Regions from separate parts of the Bradyrhizobium sp. 956_D2_N1_4 genome, predicted to be linked through region 3. Evidence: predicted binding sites of a transcription regulator. Region 3 holds the regulator's gene; each other region holds the start of a gene.
The links. The regulator PhoB, encoded in region 3, activates phosphate uptake and scavenging genes when phosphate is short. The targets are predictions, from matches to a motif close to TGTCATNNANCTGTCAT.
Positions count from the first base shown of each region.

Region 1 (3,518 bases), 430 kb from region 3:
GCGGCTTGTAGACCCGGTTGAAGGCATGCGCGGCCGAATAGACCGCGAAGCAGATCTGATTGTCGAGGCGCTGCGGGTCCAGCGCCGATAGTTTCCGGGGCATCGAGAATCTCACGCGGTTTCCTCCATTCTGGGACCGGGCGGCCGTACATTCAATTGCGAACAATTAAATGTGAGGCATGCAAATTTCAATTGCGCGCAATCTAATTGTTTGCGATGCAGGTTCCACCCCAACCCGAAGACCTGAGGAGACGAAAATGTCGGTAAACGTCCTGTACAAGACCAGCGCAAAGGCCACCGGCGGCCGCGACGGCCATGCCGCGACCCTCGACGGCGCGCTCGACGTCAAGCTCACCACGCCGAAGGAACTCGGCGGCGGAGGCGGCGCCGGCAACAATCCCGAGCAGCTGTTTGCGGCCGGCTATGCCGCCTGCTTCATCGGCGCGATGAAGTTCGTGGCCTCGCAGGGCGGCCCGAAGGTTCCGGCTGACGCCTCGGTCACCTCCACCGTCGGCATCGGCCCGCGCTCGGCCGGCGGCTTCGGTCTCGACATCGATCTCGCCGTCTCGCTGCCGGGCCTTGCCCGGGCGGAAGCCGAGGCGCTGGTCGAGAAGGCCCACCAGGTGTGCCCCTACTCCAATGCCACGCGCGGCAATGTCGACGTTCGCCTGACGGTCGTCTGATCAAACGGCGGATTGGCTGGCCCGAGATCCCCCTCGGGCCGGCCGCTTCCCTTTAGTCTAGTTGTTTTGCCACGTTGCGGGATTGCACGGCGGCACCGCATACGCCCCCACGCACCAAGCCATTGCTGGCGCAAAAAAACCTCGCTAGGCCTGTGATCAATCATCGACACAGGGGAAGCGAAGGCATGACTGAAGCCGTTTTGGGCGCAATGAGCGGACTGCGCGTCATCGATCTCACGCGCGTGCTTGGCGGTCCCTACTGCACCCAGATCCTCGCCGACCACGGCGCCGACGTGATCAAGGTCGAGCCGCCCGCCGGCGACGAGGTGCGCGACTGGGGCCCTCCGTTCCACGACGAAGACGCTGCCTATTTCATCGGCATCAACCGTAACAAGCGCTCGATCGGCCTCGACCTCGCCTCCGAGGGCGGCCGCCTCGTGCTGCTCAAGATGCTGGAGACCGCCGACGTCCTGATCGAGAATTTCAAGCCGGGCACGCTGGAGAAATGGGGCATCGGCAACGATGTGCTCAGCAAGAAATTCCCGCGCCTCGTGCATTGCCGGATCTGCGGCTTCGGCGCCGACGGACCGCGCGGCGGCAATCCCGGCTATGACGCCATCATCCAGGCGATGACCGGCATGATCGCGGCGACCGGTTCGCCGGAGAGCGGGCCGATGCGGATCGGCGTGCCGCTGGTCGACATCACCACCGGCCTCTATGCGGCGATCGGCATCCTGATGGCGCTGTCGGAGCGGCAGCGCTCGGGCCAGGGCCAGTTCCTGGAGACGACGCTGTACGAGACCGGCCTTGCCATCATGCATCCGCACACCGCGAATTATTTCATGCACGGCAAGCCGCCATCGCTCACCGGCAACGAGCATCCCAACCTCGTGCCTTACGCGATCTTCCCGACCAGGACCGACGATATCTTCATCGGTGTCGGCAATGACGGCACCTTCCGCAAGCTCGCCAAGGAGATCGGCAAGCCCGAGCTCGGCACCGATCCGCGCTTTGCCCGCAACAAGGACCGCATCGCCAATCGCGAGGCGCTGCGGGCCGAGCTCGCCGCCGTGTTCAGCCAGCACGAGGCCGAGCCGCTGTGCAATCGTCTGCTCGCCGCCGGCCTGCCCGCAGGTCCCGTGCAGAAGATCGACCAGGCCTTGACCAACGCGCACACGATCGCCCGCGGCGATGTCATCGAGAAGGACTGGTACAAGGGCGTGGCCTCGCCGATCCGGCTCGATCGCAGCAAGCCGAGCCTGCGCCGCCTGCCGCCGAAATTCAGTCAGCACTCCCAGGAGGTGCTGGGCGAGTTCGGCTACTCCAAATCGGAGATCGACGCGATGGTCGAAAAGGGCACCGTCTGCGGCCCCGAGCGCAAGCGCTAGACGCCCTCGCCGCCTCACCCGAGCAAATGCCGCACTGCGGCGCGGGCACGCATGTGCGCCGCGAACGGAGGAGGCTGCGCGCTCGGCATTCGCCTATTTGACGGCTTCCCTTTTGGCCGCGCTTGCTGCTTTCGTTTCTCCCGCTTACACAGTCATGTGAACGTCATATGGCGCTGCTAGCGCAAGCGCTTCTTTTTGACGGCCAAGGGAGGTTTACTTGATGGCTCTTCGACACTTTGGGGCGGCTGCCGCAGTTGCGATCACGATCGGCATGGGCGCATCGCCGGCCTTGGCCGTGACCGAAATCCAGTGGTGGCACGCGATGACCGGCGCCAACAACGACGTCATCGTTAAGCTCGCCACCGACTTCAACGCCTCGCAGACCGACTACAAGGTGATCCCGACCTACAAGGGCAACTATCCCGATACGATGAACGCCGGCATCGCAGCGTTCCGCGCCGGCAACGCCCCGCACATCATGCAGGTGTTCGAAGTCGGCACCGCGACCATGATGGCCGCGACCGGCGCCGTAAAACCCGTCTACAAGCTGATGGCCGAGGCCGGCGAGAAGTTCGACCCCAAGATCTATCTGCCCGCCATCACCGGCTACTACTCGACCTCGAAGGGCGAGATGCTGTCGTTCCCGTTCAACTCGTCGTCGACCGTCATGTGGGTCAACCTCGACGAGCTCAAGAAGGCGAACGTCGAGATCCCCAAGACCTGGCCGGAAACGTTCGAGGCCGCCAAGAAGCTGAAGGCTGCGGGTCATGACACCTGCGGCTTCTCCGGCTCCTGGGTCACCTGGGTCAATCTCGAGCAGCTCTCCGCCTGGCACAACGTGCCGCTCGCCAGCAAGGCCAACGGCCTCGACGGCTTCGACACCGTGCTGGAGTTCAACGGCCCGCTTCAGGTCAAGCATCTCGAAACCCTGGTCGAGCTCCAGAAGACCAAGACCTACGACTATGCCGGCCGCACCAACACCGGCGAAGGCCGCTTCACCTCCGGCGAATGCCCGATCTACCTGACCTCGTCGGCGTTCTTCGGCAACGTCAAGGCGCAGGCCAAGTTCAACTTCACCGCCGTGCCGATGCCATACTATCCGGACGTCAAGGGCGCGCCGCAGAACTCGATCATCGGCGGCGCTTCGCTCTGGGTGATGGGCGGCAAGTCGGCCGACGAATACAAGGGCGTGGCGAAGTTCCTGACCTTCCTCTCCGACACCGATCGCCAGGTCTACATCCACAAGGCCTCGGGCTATCTGCCGATCACCAAGGCGGCCTACGCCAAGGCGAAGGAAGAGGGCTTCTACAAGGATCAGCCCTATCTCGAGACCCCGCTGATCGAGCTGACCAACAAGGAGCCGACCGACAATTCGCGCGGTCTGCGCCTCGGCAACATGGTTCAGCTGCGTGACGTCTGGTCGGAAGAGATCGAGCAGGCGCTGGCC
Region 1 covers NZ_CP197237.1:7,782,822-7,786,339, reverse strand. The annotation lists gene AB7535_RS36795 (MarR family winged helix-turn-helix transcriptional regulator) at 1-103, opposite strand, end outside; gene AB7535_RS36790 (organic hydroperoxide resistance protein) at 258-683, shown strand; gene AB7535_RS36785 (CaiB/BaiF CoA transferase family protein) at 869-2,071, shown strand; gene ugpB (sn-glycerol-3-phosphate ABC transporter substrate-binding protein UgpB) at 2,292-3,518, shown strand, end outside.
Region 1: ugpB (sn-glycerol-3-phosphate ABC transporter substrate-binding protein UgpB) is a predicted target of PhoB. The motif match lies at 2,222-2,238, and genes of this name have one in related genera.

Region 2 (3,518 bases), 1.7 Mb from region 3:
GACCGAGCCGCCGTTCGGCAACACGAAATATTTCACTAGGATGGCGCGGCCATCAGGCAGTTCGGTGATCAGGCCGTTGGGGCTCGCCGCCTTCTCGTAGAACTCATCGTCGGAGACACCGCCGAGGACGTCGCGCTTGCGCCTGAGTTCGAGGATGTCGTAGCCGGTCATGCCGGTCCACAGATCCGAGCGCGCCAGGCCGTAGATGTCGAGATAGCGGTCGTTGCAGAACATGATGCGTCGTTGCGCATCCGTCATCACCACGCCCTGGTTGAGATTGTTCATGGCGGAGGAGACGAAGGCGTTACGCCGCAGCTGCAAGCGCTTGGTGCGGCGCAGCGAGGAATGGATCCACAGCGCGATGGCGGCCAGAAACGCACAGACGACGATGCCGCCGATCAGCGCTTCCCACACCAAATTGGGATCGAGCTTGCCTGGCGGCGCGAAGCTGTCCGAGAGCGCAAAGGCGCGCGCAGGCGCGACCGCGCTGCCCAGGCACACGACGGCCTGCACAGCAATCGGAAGCGTGCTGCCCACGTGCCAGTTCTTCTCAGCCATCAGCCACCCGCGCTTTCAACGTCGGATTGTCTGGCTTCACGGGTTTGGATCGGGTAAACGCCTGTACGCGCAACAGAAAAATGTGACGCCAAATACGGCAATTGCCCTGACATGATAAATGCTTCCTTAATGGAAAACGGCCCGGTGCCGTGGTTCTCAGGCCTGATGCCACCGATGCTTTCAATGGATACACTGCACAACCATGGATAGGGTCGACTGCGTCGTCATCGGAGCCGGCGTGGTCGGGCTCGCGGTGGCTCGAAAGCTTGCCCAGGCCGGGCGCGAGGTGATCGTGCTCGAGGAAGCCGAGGCCATCGGCACCATCACCTCCTCGCGCAACAGCGAGGTGATCCATGCCGGGATCTATTACCGCGCCGGCAGCTGGATGGCGCGCATGTGCGTCAGCGGCAAGCACGAGCTGTATCGCTACTGCGGCGAGCGCGGCATCCCGCACAAGAACTGCGGCAAGCTGATCGTCGCGACCAGCGCCAAGGAGACCGAGAAGCTGCAATCGATCAAAGCGCATGCCGAGGCCAATGGCGTGCTCGACATGCAGCTGCTCACCGGCGAGGCCGCGCGCGCGCTGGAGCCGGCGCTCGCCTGCGATGCCGCGCTGCTCTCGCCATCGACCGGCATCATCGACAGCCACGCCTACATGCTCTCGCTGCGCGGCGAGGCCGAGGCGGCCGGCGCGGCCTTCGCGTTTCACACCCCGCTGATCCGCGCCAAGGCAGCCGGCGATGTGATCGAGATCGAGGCCGGCGGCGAAGCGCCGATGACGCTGCAATGCGGCTTGCTCGTCAACGCCGCCGGGCTCTCGGCGACAACGGTCGCACGCCACATCGACGGCATGCCGATCGACCGGATTCCACCGGCCTATCTCGCCAAGGGAAATTATTTCAGCTGCAACGCCAGGGCACCGTTCTCGCACCTGATCTATCCGGTGCCCGAGCCAGGCGGGCTCGGCGTGCATCTGACACTGGACATGGCCGGGCAGGCACGCTTCGGCCCCGACGTCGAGTGGATCGAGACGATCAATTACGAGGTCGATCCATCACGCGCCGAGCGCTTCTATCCGGCGATCCGGAGATACTGGCCGACGCTGCCCGACGGCGCGCTGATGCCGAGCTATTCAGGCATTCGCCCGAAGATCGTGCCGCCGGCGGTGGCCACGCAGGATTTTCTGATGCAGGGCCCGCGCGATCACGGCGTCGAAGGCCTGATCAACCTGTTCGGCATCGAATCGCCGGGACTGACGTCGTCGCTCGCGATCGCGGATCACGTCGCCGAGCTCGCAGGCATCTAGGGGATTTTCCATCGGAGCGGAAAGGCTCCAAGCGCCGCGCAAATAACTTTGCACGCTGCGCACCTTCATGCAGGGATGAGCGCAATAGCTCTCACCCCTGCATGAAAGGGTAAGTTCAACTCTACACTGTTACAGGGGTTACTAGTGGAGCGTGTCGCCGGTGTGCTTCAAACGCTCGATCTGGTCCTTGACCATCAACTTCCGTCGCTTCAACTCAACAATTTGCAGGTCGTCTGTTGAAAGGTGCACGAGAGCTTCGTGCAATTCGTTTTCGAGCGTTTTGTGCTTCCGTTCCAATTCAACCAGATGTGCCTGAATTGTCATTCGAAACCTCCTCGGTAGGGGGAAACCTTGGATTCGATCCGGACAAACAAGTGTACATCACCGATTCGTTCTGTCGATATGTATCCGTCGTCGCAGCGTCATTTTTGAAAATTCATATGTAACGAATCGTGAGTAAGGAACCACGCTGGAAAAATCCATGATATCAATGTGCTTGCGCAACGCCGCAACGAATCGTCGAAATATCTTGCGAGAGTTCGGTGAGCGGCGGCCCGAGATCGCTTGCGATCACGGCGCGCAAGGACGATAATTTCCACAGGGCATCCACAGCCTTGAATCTCACGCCCATCGGGTTTTCGGCCACCGCGAACATGACCAATGAAGACGAGCGTGAGCTCGAAGCCGAGCTCACCCGGTTGCAGCAAGAACACCGAGATCTCGACGCCGCGATCGATGCGATGCATCAATCGCCTGCCCCAGACCTGTTGCGGTTACAACGGTTGAAGAAGCGCAAGCTGTTGTTGCGCGACCGTATCGCGTTCATCGAAGACCAGATCACGCCGGACATCATCGCCTGAACCGCGAGGCCTTTTTCGTGGCAGCTCGCCGCATCCGAATCCGCTTGACTCGAAAAGAACAAAATAGGAACATTTGGACATCCCAACGCCCCAGGAAACGCCCAGGAAAACCCCGAGGACAACGCAGATGTCGGCAACCGCCCTTCTCGACAACAGCCATTATGAACAGGCCTGCGACCAGGCGATCGCGATGTGCGACGGCAATCTGCGCAGCACCATCAAGGCGCTGATCATGGCCAACGAATATCTGGAAGCAGAGCTGGAAGAATTACAGGCGGCGATTTCAGCCGGCTGCATTCCCGAGACCGCACGCAGCAAAGTGCGGGGCAACAGCAGCGCCGCCTGAGTTCAACATCGGAGCAACGCCATGTCGGATGTGACCTACTACGTTGCAATGCCCTTCCTGATCGATGCCGACGGATCGCCTGTCGCGGGCGCCGCGGAGGAATGCCAGAGCTCGGCGGCCGCGTTGCGGCGCGCCGAGATCCTGGCGCACGGTGCCGGCCATATCGGCGCGGTTGCGTTCAGTCGCAGCGGCGATCCCATGACCGGCGAATTCGGCGACGCCACGCTGCTGCGTAAATTCGGCAACGTGCCGGAAGATCTGGCCACGCTGTAAGGGTTGTTGCTTGAGCATGATCTCCGCGCAACGCGGTCCGCATTTGTCGCGAAGATCGTGCCCTAGTTGCTGACCAGCCTGATCAGCGGCTCGTGCCGCCGGTGCGCCTTGCGCACATACATGGCGGCATCAGCCTCCTCCAGCGCGCGGCCTGCATCGGACTGCGCTCCCAGCA
Region 2 covers NZ_CP197237.1:6,469,056-6,472,573, forward strand. The annotation lists gene AB7535_RS30620 (sensor domain-containing protein) at 1-558, opposite strand, end outside; gene AB7535_RS30625 (NAD(P)/FAD-dependent oxidoreductase) at 761-1,864, shown strand; gene AB7535_RS30630 (YdcH family protein) at 2,006-2,188, opposite strand; gene AB7535_RS30635 (YdcH family protein) at 2,518-2,724, shown strand; gene AB7535_RS30640 (hypothetical protein) at 2,852-3,070, shown strand; gene AB7535_RS30645 (hypothetical protein) at 3,092-3,343, shown strand; gene AB7535_RS30650 (GGDEF domain-containing protein) at 3,406-3,518, opposite strand, start outside.
Region 2: AB7535_RS30630 (YdcH family protein) is a predicted target of PhoB. The motif match lies at 2,274-2,290, and genes of this name have one in related genera.

Region 3 (3,518 bases):
ACGAAGTCCGCGAAGCTTTCGTTGCACAGACGCGCGGCGAGCTTCTCGCCGTCCGGGCTCTGGAACAGGTTCGACATGTGCCAGAGTTTGGTGGCCTGCTCCTGCAACGCCTTGACCAACGCAGGATGAGCATGGCCGAGCGCATTCACCGCCACGCCCGAGGTGAAATCGAGATAGCGATCGCCATTGGTCGCAATCAGCCAGCAGCCTTCACCGCGCTCGAAACCGAGGTCGGACCTGGCGAAAACGGGGAGCAAATGCGGCGCTGCGCTGTTAGTCATGACGATCACTTGAATGTTGCGGACGGTGTGAGCGTGCATTGCGCAACGCACCATTGACCGGCCCGGAAAACGAAACGTGCCGCCTTTTAAGGGCGGCACGTGTGACTATCTTATGCCTGGTGAAACCGGTGTCAATGCCGCCCGGAAAGCCTCGCGAAACGCAAAATCCGTAGTCTTGCGGTGGCGATTTTGCGTATTTCCGCCACGGAACATGTGGAAGCGAGTCGGCGGACTCTTGCGCGTGAGTCACGCCATATTGTAGCGTTTGGCTTGTCAGATACGACATCTCGTGCAGCAGTTCTGATCCTCTAAGTCCTCATGTACCGGCGTAAGCGTTCGGGCGCATCTGGTGCGCCCGGCGAGCCTTAAGGGATTCTGGCGGCACGGGTTTTTCGAAGCTTAGGCATTCGCCGTGCGGCCGCCAGGATGGCAGGCGCCGGCGAAGGAAAGGGTGCAATGACCGTTTTGACCTGGTCGGATGATCGCGTCGAGCAGCTGAAAAAGCTCTGGGAGGCCGGACTTTCGGCCAGCCAGATCGCCGCTGAACTCGGCAATGTGACCCGCAATGCCGTGATCGGCAAAGTGCACCGGCTCGGCCTGTCGGGCCGCGCCAAGAGCCCTTCATCGGCAGCGCCGCGGCCGCGCAAGGCGCGCCCCGCCCAGCACATGATGCGGGTGACCCGCCCGATCGCACGCGGCAACACCGCGCTGGCGCAGGCCTTCGAAGTCGAGGTCGAGGCCGAACCGGTCACCTACGACAACGTCGTGCCGATGAGCCAGCGGCTGTCGCTGCTGGAGCTGAACGAGGCCACCTGCCACTGGCCGGTCGGCGATCCCTCGAGCCCGGATTTCTTCTTCTGCGGCGGCAAGGCGCTCTCCGGCCTGCCCTACTGCGCCCAGCACTCGCGCGTGGCGTATCAGCCCGCGGCCGATCGCCGGCGCGCGCCGGCGAAGCCAGGTCCGCGCTGAAGTCGTTCTGAGCTCAGAAAGGAGCCGTCACACGATGGCGGCTCAACAAATCCGATGTCGTTCCGGACAAGCGCGCCTCAAGCGCACGCAGATCCGGGACCCTTAACCACCGCAAGATGTGGCTACGGGGACTCGGAGTTACCTTTTGGCACAATAATCACTCGCGGTGGGTGTCCCGGACCCGCGCTTACGCTTGTCCGGGACGACACCGAGAGTGTGGCCGCAGCTCACCGAGCTACGCCTGCTCCGCCTTCGCAAAGCGATCGTCCAGTGCGTAGCCCGCGCCGCGGACGGTGCGGATCGGGTCCTGCTCGCGGCCGAGATTGAGCAGCTTGCGCAGACGGCCGATATGGACGTCGACGGTGCGCTCGTCGATGTAGATGTCACGGCCCCAGACGCTGTCGAGCAGCTGCTCGCGCGAGAACACGCGGCCGGGATGCTCCAGGAAGAACTCCAGCAGGCGATATTCGGTCGGGCCGAGATCGATCGGCCGGCCCGAGCGTGCCACGCGGCGCTTGTCGCGGTCGAGCTCGATGTCGCCATAGGCGAGCACGGTGGCGAGCCGCTCCGGGCTGGCGCGCCTGAGCAGGCCCTTCACGCGTGCCAGCAGCTCCGGCACCGAGAACGGCTTGACGATGTAGTCGTCGGCGCCGGTCGCAAGACCCCGCACCCGCTCGCTCTCCTCACCACGCGCGGTGAGCATGATGATCGGGAGCTGCTTGGTCTCGGGCCGGGTGCGCAGCCGCCGGCACAGCTCGATGCCGGAGAGGCCCGGCAGCATCCAGTCGAGCACGATCAAATCGGGGATATGCTCCTTGAGGCGGGTGTCGGCATCGTCGCCGCGCATCACCGTCTCGACGTCATAGCCGTCGCCTTCGAGGTTGTAGCGGAGAAGCTCGGTGAGAGCTTCCTCGTCCTCAACCACCATAATGCGTGCGCCCATGGTGTTCGTCGCTCCTTAAGTGTTCGGGACCGTCGTGGCGAAGGTCGTCATGTCGCCCTTCGGCCGCTTGTCGGTGATCGCCTGGCCCTCGATCATGTAGAACACGGTCTCGGCGATGTTGGTGGCGTGGTCACCGATGCGCTCGATGTTCTTGGCGCAGAACATCAGATGGATGCAGAACGAGATGTTGCGCGGATCCTCCATCATGTAGGTGAGGAGCTCGCGGAACAGCGAGGTGCAGATGGCGTCGACTTCCTCGTCGCCCTTCCACACCGCCATCGCCGCCGGCAGATCGTGCGCGGCATAGGCGTCCAGCACCGACTTGACCTGCTGCTGCACGAGGTCGGTCATGTGCTCCAGGCCGCGGAACAGCTTGAGCGGATGGAAATCCGTCTCCAGCGCCGCGACGCGCTTGCCCATGTTCTTGGCGAGGTCGCCGATCCGCTCGAGATCGGTCGCGACGCGCATGGCGCCGACGATCTCGCGCAGATCCACCGCCATCGGCTGGCGGCGCGCGATGGTGAGAACGGCGCGCTCCTCGATCTTCTTCTGGAGCGCGTCGAGCTCGGCGTCGATGGTCACGACGCGCTGGCCGAGCGCGACGTCGCGGCGGATCAGCGCGTCGACGGAATCGACGATCATGCGCTCGGCGATGCCGCCCATCTCGGCGACCAGGCGCGTGAGCTCCTGGAGGTCGGTGTCGAAGGCCTTTGCGGTATGTTCAGAACCCATGTTCCGTCTCCTCAGCCGAACCGGCCGGTGATGTAATCCTGCGTGCGCCGGTCGGTCGGCGACGTGAAGATCTTGCTGGTGTCGTCGAACTCGATCAGCTCGCCGAGATACATGAAGGCGGTCTTGTCGGAGACGCGCGCCGCCTGCTGCATGTTGTGGGTGACGATCGCGATCGTGTAGTTCTCGGACAGCTCCTGGATCAGCTCCTCGACCTTGGCGGTCGAGATCGGGTCGAGCGCCGAGCAGGGCTCGTCGAACAAGATCACCTCGGGCCGCACCGCGACCGTGCGGGCGATGCAGAGGCGCTGCTGCTGGCCGCCGGAGAGCGACAGGCCGGAGGCGTTGAGCTTGTCCTTGACCTCGTTCCACAGCGCGCCGCCGCGCAGCGCCTTCTCGACGCGGTCGTCCATCTCGGACTTCGAGATCTTCTCGTAAAGGCGGATGCCGAAGGCGATGTTCTCGTAGATCGTCATCGGGAACGGCGTCGGCTTCTGGAACACCATGCCGACGCGGGCGCGCAGCAGATTGAGGTCCAGCTTGGGGTCGAGGACGTTGGTCTGGTCGAGCATGAGCTGACCGGTGACGCGCTGGCC
Region 3 covers NZ_CP197237.1:8,211,439-8,214,956, reverse strand. The annotation lists gene AB7535_RS38680 (aspartate aminotransferase family protein) at 1-281, opposite strand, end outside; gene AB7535_RS38675 (GcrA family cell cycle regulator) at 738-1,250, shown strand; gene phoB (phosphate regulon transcriptional regulator PhoB) at 1,486-2,193, opposite strand; gene phoU (phosphate signaling complex protein PhoU) at 2,209-2,925, opposite strand; gene pstB (phosphate ABC transporter ATP-binding protein PstB) at 2,937-3,518, opposite strand, start outside.

Region 4 (3,518 bases), 3.5 Mb from region 3:
GTGGCCGGCGGTCAGCGAAATGCCGTGATCGTCGAAGGACTCGGGCTCGGCCACCACGATCTCGGCTCGCGGATAGCGCGCCTTCACTGCCGTGGCGACACCCGCGATCAGGCCGCCGCCGGAGGCCGGCGCCACCACGATGTCGGGGCTGAGGCCGAGCGCAGCCATGTCCTCCGCGATCTCACGACCTGCGGTGCCCTGCCCCGCGATCACGAACGGATCGTCATAGGGCCTGACCAGCGTCGCGCCGCGCTTCTCGGCGATGCCGCGCGAGATCGCCTCGCGGTCGTCGCAGTCGCGATCGTACAGCACCACCTCGGCGCCATAGGATTTGGTGCGCTCGCGCTTCGACAGCGGCGCATCCGCGGGCATCACGATGGTCGCGTGCATGTCGAGGATCTTTGCCGCGGCCGCCACGCCCTGGGCGTGGTTGCCGGACGAGAACGCGACGACACCGCCGGCGCGCTTGTCCTGCGGGATCGAGGCGACCTTGTTGAAAGCGCCGCGGAACTTGAAGGAGCCGGTGCGCTGGAGCATCTCCGGCTTCAGGAAGACCTTTGCGCCGACGCGCTCGTTGAGCACGGGAAAGGACAACAGCGGGGTGCGGATGGCGAAGGGCGCGATCACGCGTGCTGCTGCATCGATATCGGCAGGGCCGATCGGGAGGAGCTGTTCGGTCATGCCTAATGTTATCGCGCCGGACGAGGCGCGGGGCAAGACACCTGCGCGCGATGAACCTTGGTTTTCAGGCTACGAAACTAACCGGCTCCGCCCCATTCCTGCCTGGAAGCACCGCGCCAACCGCCTTGATGCTGTCCACAAACGCCCTCGCCGAGGCCTCCCAGGTGTAATTGGCGGCGAATTCGACGCAGTCCTGCCGGGACACGTCGAGCGCCGCGAAGCAGGCGTTGCGCAGATCGTGATCGAGGGCGCCGACCGGTGCATCGCCGATCACGTCGCGGGGGCCCTTCACCGGGAAGGCCGCAACCGGCAGGCCGCTGGCGAGCGCTTCCAGCAGGACCAGGCCGAACGTGTCGGTCTTGCTGGGGAACACGAACACGTCGGCCGCCGCATAGATTGCCGCCAGCGCCTCGCCGTGTTTCTCGCCCAGGAAGATCGCATCCGGATAGGCCTCTTCCAGCGCAACCCGCGCCGGGCCGTCGCCGACAATCACCTTGGTGCCGGGCAGATCGAGATCGAGAAACGCCTCGAGGTTCTTCTCCACCGCGATCCGGCCGACCGAGAGAAATACCGGCGCCGGCAGGCAGAGGTCGATCCCACGGGGGTGGAACAGGCTGGTGTCGACGCCGCGCGGCCACAGCACGACGTTGTCGAAGCCCCGTTCGCCAAGCTCGCAGGCGAGCGCCGGCGTTGCCGCCATCACGGCGCGGCTGGGCGCGTGAAATCGGCGCAGCGCCCGCCAGATCAGGGATTCCGGAACCGGCACGCGGGCGCGGACATATTCGGGAAAGCGGGTGTGGAAGCTGGACGTGAACGGCAGCTTGCGCTGGCGGCAGTAGCGGCGGACCATCAGGCCGATCGGCCCCTCCGTCGCAATGTGGATGCTGTCGGGGCGCGCCTCTTCGATCAGCTTCGCGATTCGCGCCGGGCGCGGCATGGCAAGCCGCACGTCGCGGTAGCTCGGCATCGCGAAGGTGCGGAACGATTGCGGCGTCAGGAACGTGAACTCGACGCCGAACCCCTTGGCGGCGTCTGCGAGCTTGGTCAGCGTCCGAACCACACCGTTGACTTGCGGGTGCCAGGCGTCGGTCGCGACCAGGATGCGCATCAAGCGGCCCTTGCTGCGACCTGCGGGACTTGTGCCGGCTTCCGCGCCTGATCCGCCCAGGTGATGATCTCGAAATGACCATCGTCATGCTCGACCAGCGCCGTGCAGCTCTCGACCCAGTCGCCGCAATTCATGTAGCGGATGCCGCCCTCGTCGCGGATCACGGCATAGTGGATGTGGCCGCAGATCACGCCGTCGGCGTCGTGACGCCGCGCTTCGGCGGCGAGCGCCTGCTCGAACGCGCCGATATAGTTGACGGCGTTCTTGACCTTCTGCTTGGCCCATTGCGACAGCGACCAATAGGGCACCTTGAACATGCGCCGGAAGAAGTTGACGAAGCGATTCATCTGGATCGCGAAGTCGTAGGCCTTGTCGCCGAGATGGGCGAGCCAGCGCGCGTTCTGCACCACGAGATCGAAGATGTCGCCGTGGATGACGAGGTAGCGCTTGCCGTCCACGCCGGTGTGGACGGTGTTCTCGACGACGTCGATGCCGCCGAAATGCGTGCCGTAATAGTTGCGCAGGAATTCGTCGTGATTGCCGGGAATGTAGATGACCTTGGCGCCCTTCCGCGCCTTGCGCAGCAGCTTCTGGACCAGGTCGTTATGCGACTGCGGCCAGTGCCAGCTCGATTTCAGCGCCCAGCCGTCGACGATATCGCCGACGAGATAGATCGTATCGGCATCGTGGTAGCGAAGGAAGTCGAGCAGAAGGTCGGCTTGAGAACCGCGGGCTCCGAGATGAACGTCGGAGATGAACAACGTGCGAAAGCGCCTTTCAGGGCCCTCGTCACTCACATCGTAACTTCCCATGCGACAGCCTGTAACAATATCCCGTGACAGGGGGATGACCAATGAACCTTTGAGGCACCCTCGGATACGAATCAAACCTCGCCTCGCCCGCCCCGCGAATATCAGTCGCATGCGACAATCAGGCGACATGACGCCGCAACGGCCTCCGCAAGACGCCCGGAACCGATGGCTGAACAGGTTAACGGCAGCGGTCCCGCGCGCCGCCGGCGGTGCGCTCGCGGCCCGGATCAGTAAAATTTGTGGAAATGATGGATCGGCCCGTGGCCGTGGCCGACGCTGAAGCGGTCGGCGGCCGCGATCGCTGCGCTGATCCAGGCCTTGGCGTTCCGCACGGCCCGCGCGAGATCCTCGCCCCTGGCAAGCCCCGCCGCGACGGCCGAGGACAGCGAGCACCCCGTGCCGTGGGTGTTGCGGGTGGCGACGCGCGGCGCCACAAGCGCGATCGTGTTCTCGGCCTCGACGAGATAGTCGATGCTTTCGGCGCCCTCGCCGTGCCCGCCCTTGATCAGGACCGCGCGGCAGCCCAGCGCCAGCAGCCGGCGCCCCTGGCTCTCGATCTCGGCCTCGCGTGTCGCGACGGGCTCGTCGAGCAGAGCCGCGGCCTCGGGCAGGTTGGGCGTGATCACCGACGCCAGCGGCATCAGCTTCCTGCGCAGGGCTTCCACGGCCTCCGCGGCGAGCAGGCGATCGCCCGAGGTTGCGACCATCACGGGATCGAGCACGATATGCCCCGGCTTCCAGCGCGACAGCGCCGCTGCGATCGCATCGATGCTGGCGGCCTGCGCCACCATGCCGATCTTCACCGCGCCGACCTCGAGATCGGAAAACACGGCATCGATCTGCGCGGTGACGAATTCGGCGGGCACCGCGTGGATGCCGGTGACGCCGCGCGTATTCTGCGCCGTCAGCGCCGTGAT
Region 4 covers NZ_CP197237.1:4,687,481-4,690,998, forward strand. The annotation lists gene AB7535_RS22315 (threonine/serine dehydratase) at 1-681, opposite strand, end outside; gene AB7535_RS22320 (glycosyltransferase family 4 protein) at 746-1,789, opposite strand; gene AB7535_RS22325 (UDP-2,3-diacylglucosamine diphosphatase) at 1,789-2,601, opposite strand; gene thiD (bifunctional hydroxymethylpyrimidine kinase/phosphomethylpyrimidine kinase) at 2,829-3,518, opposite strand, start outside.
Region 4: AB7535_RS22325 (UDP-2,3-diacylglucosamine diphosphatase) is a predicted target of PhoB. The motif match lies at 2,625-2,641, and genes of this name have one in related genera.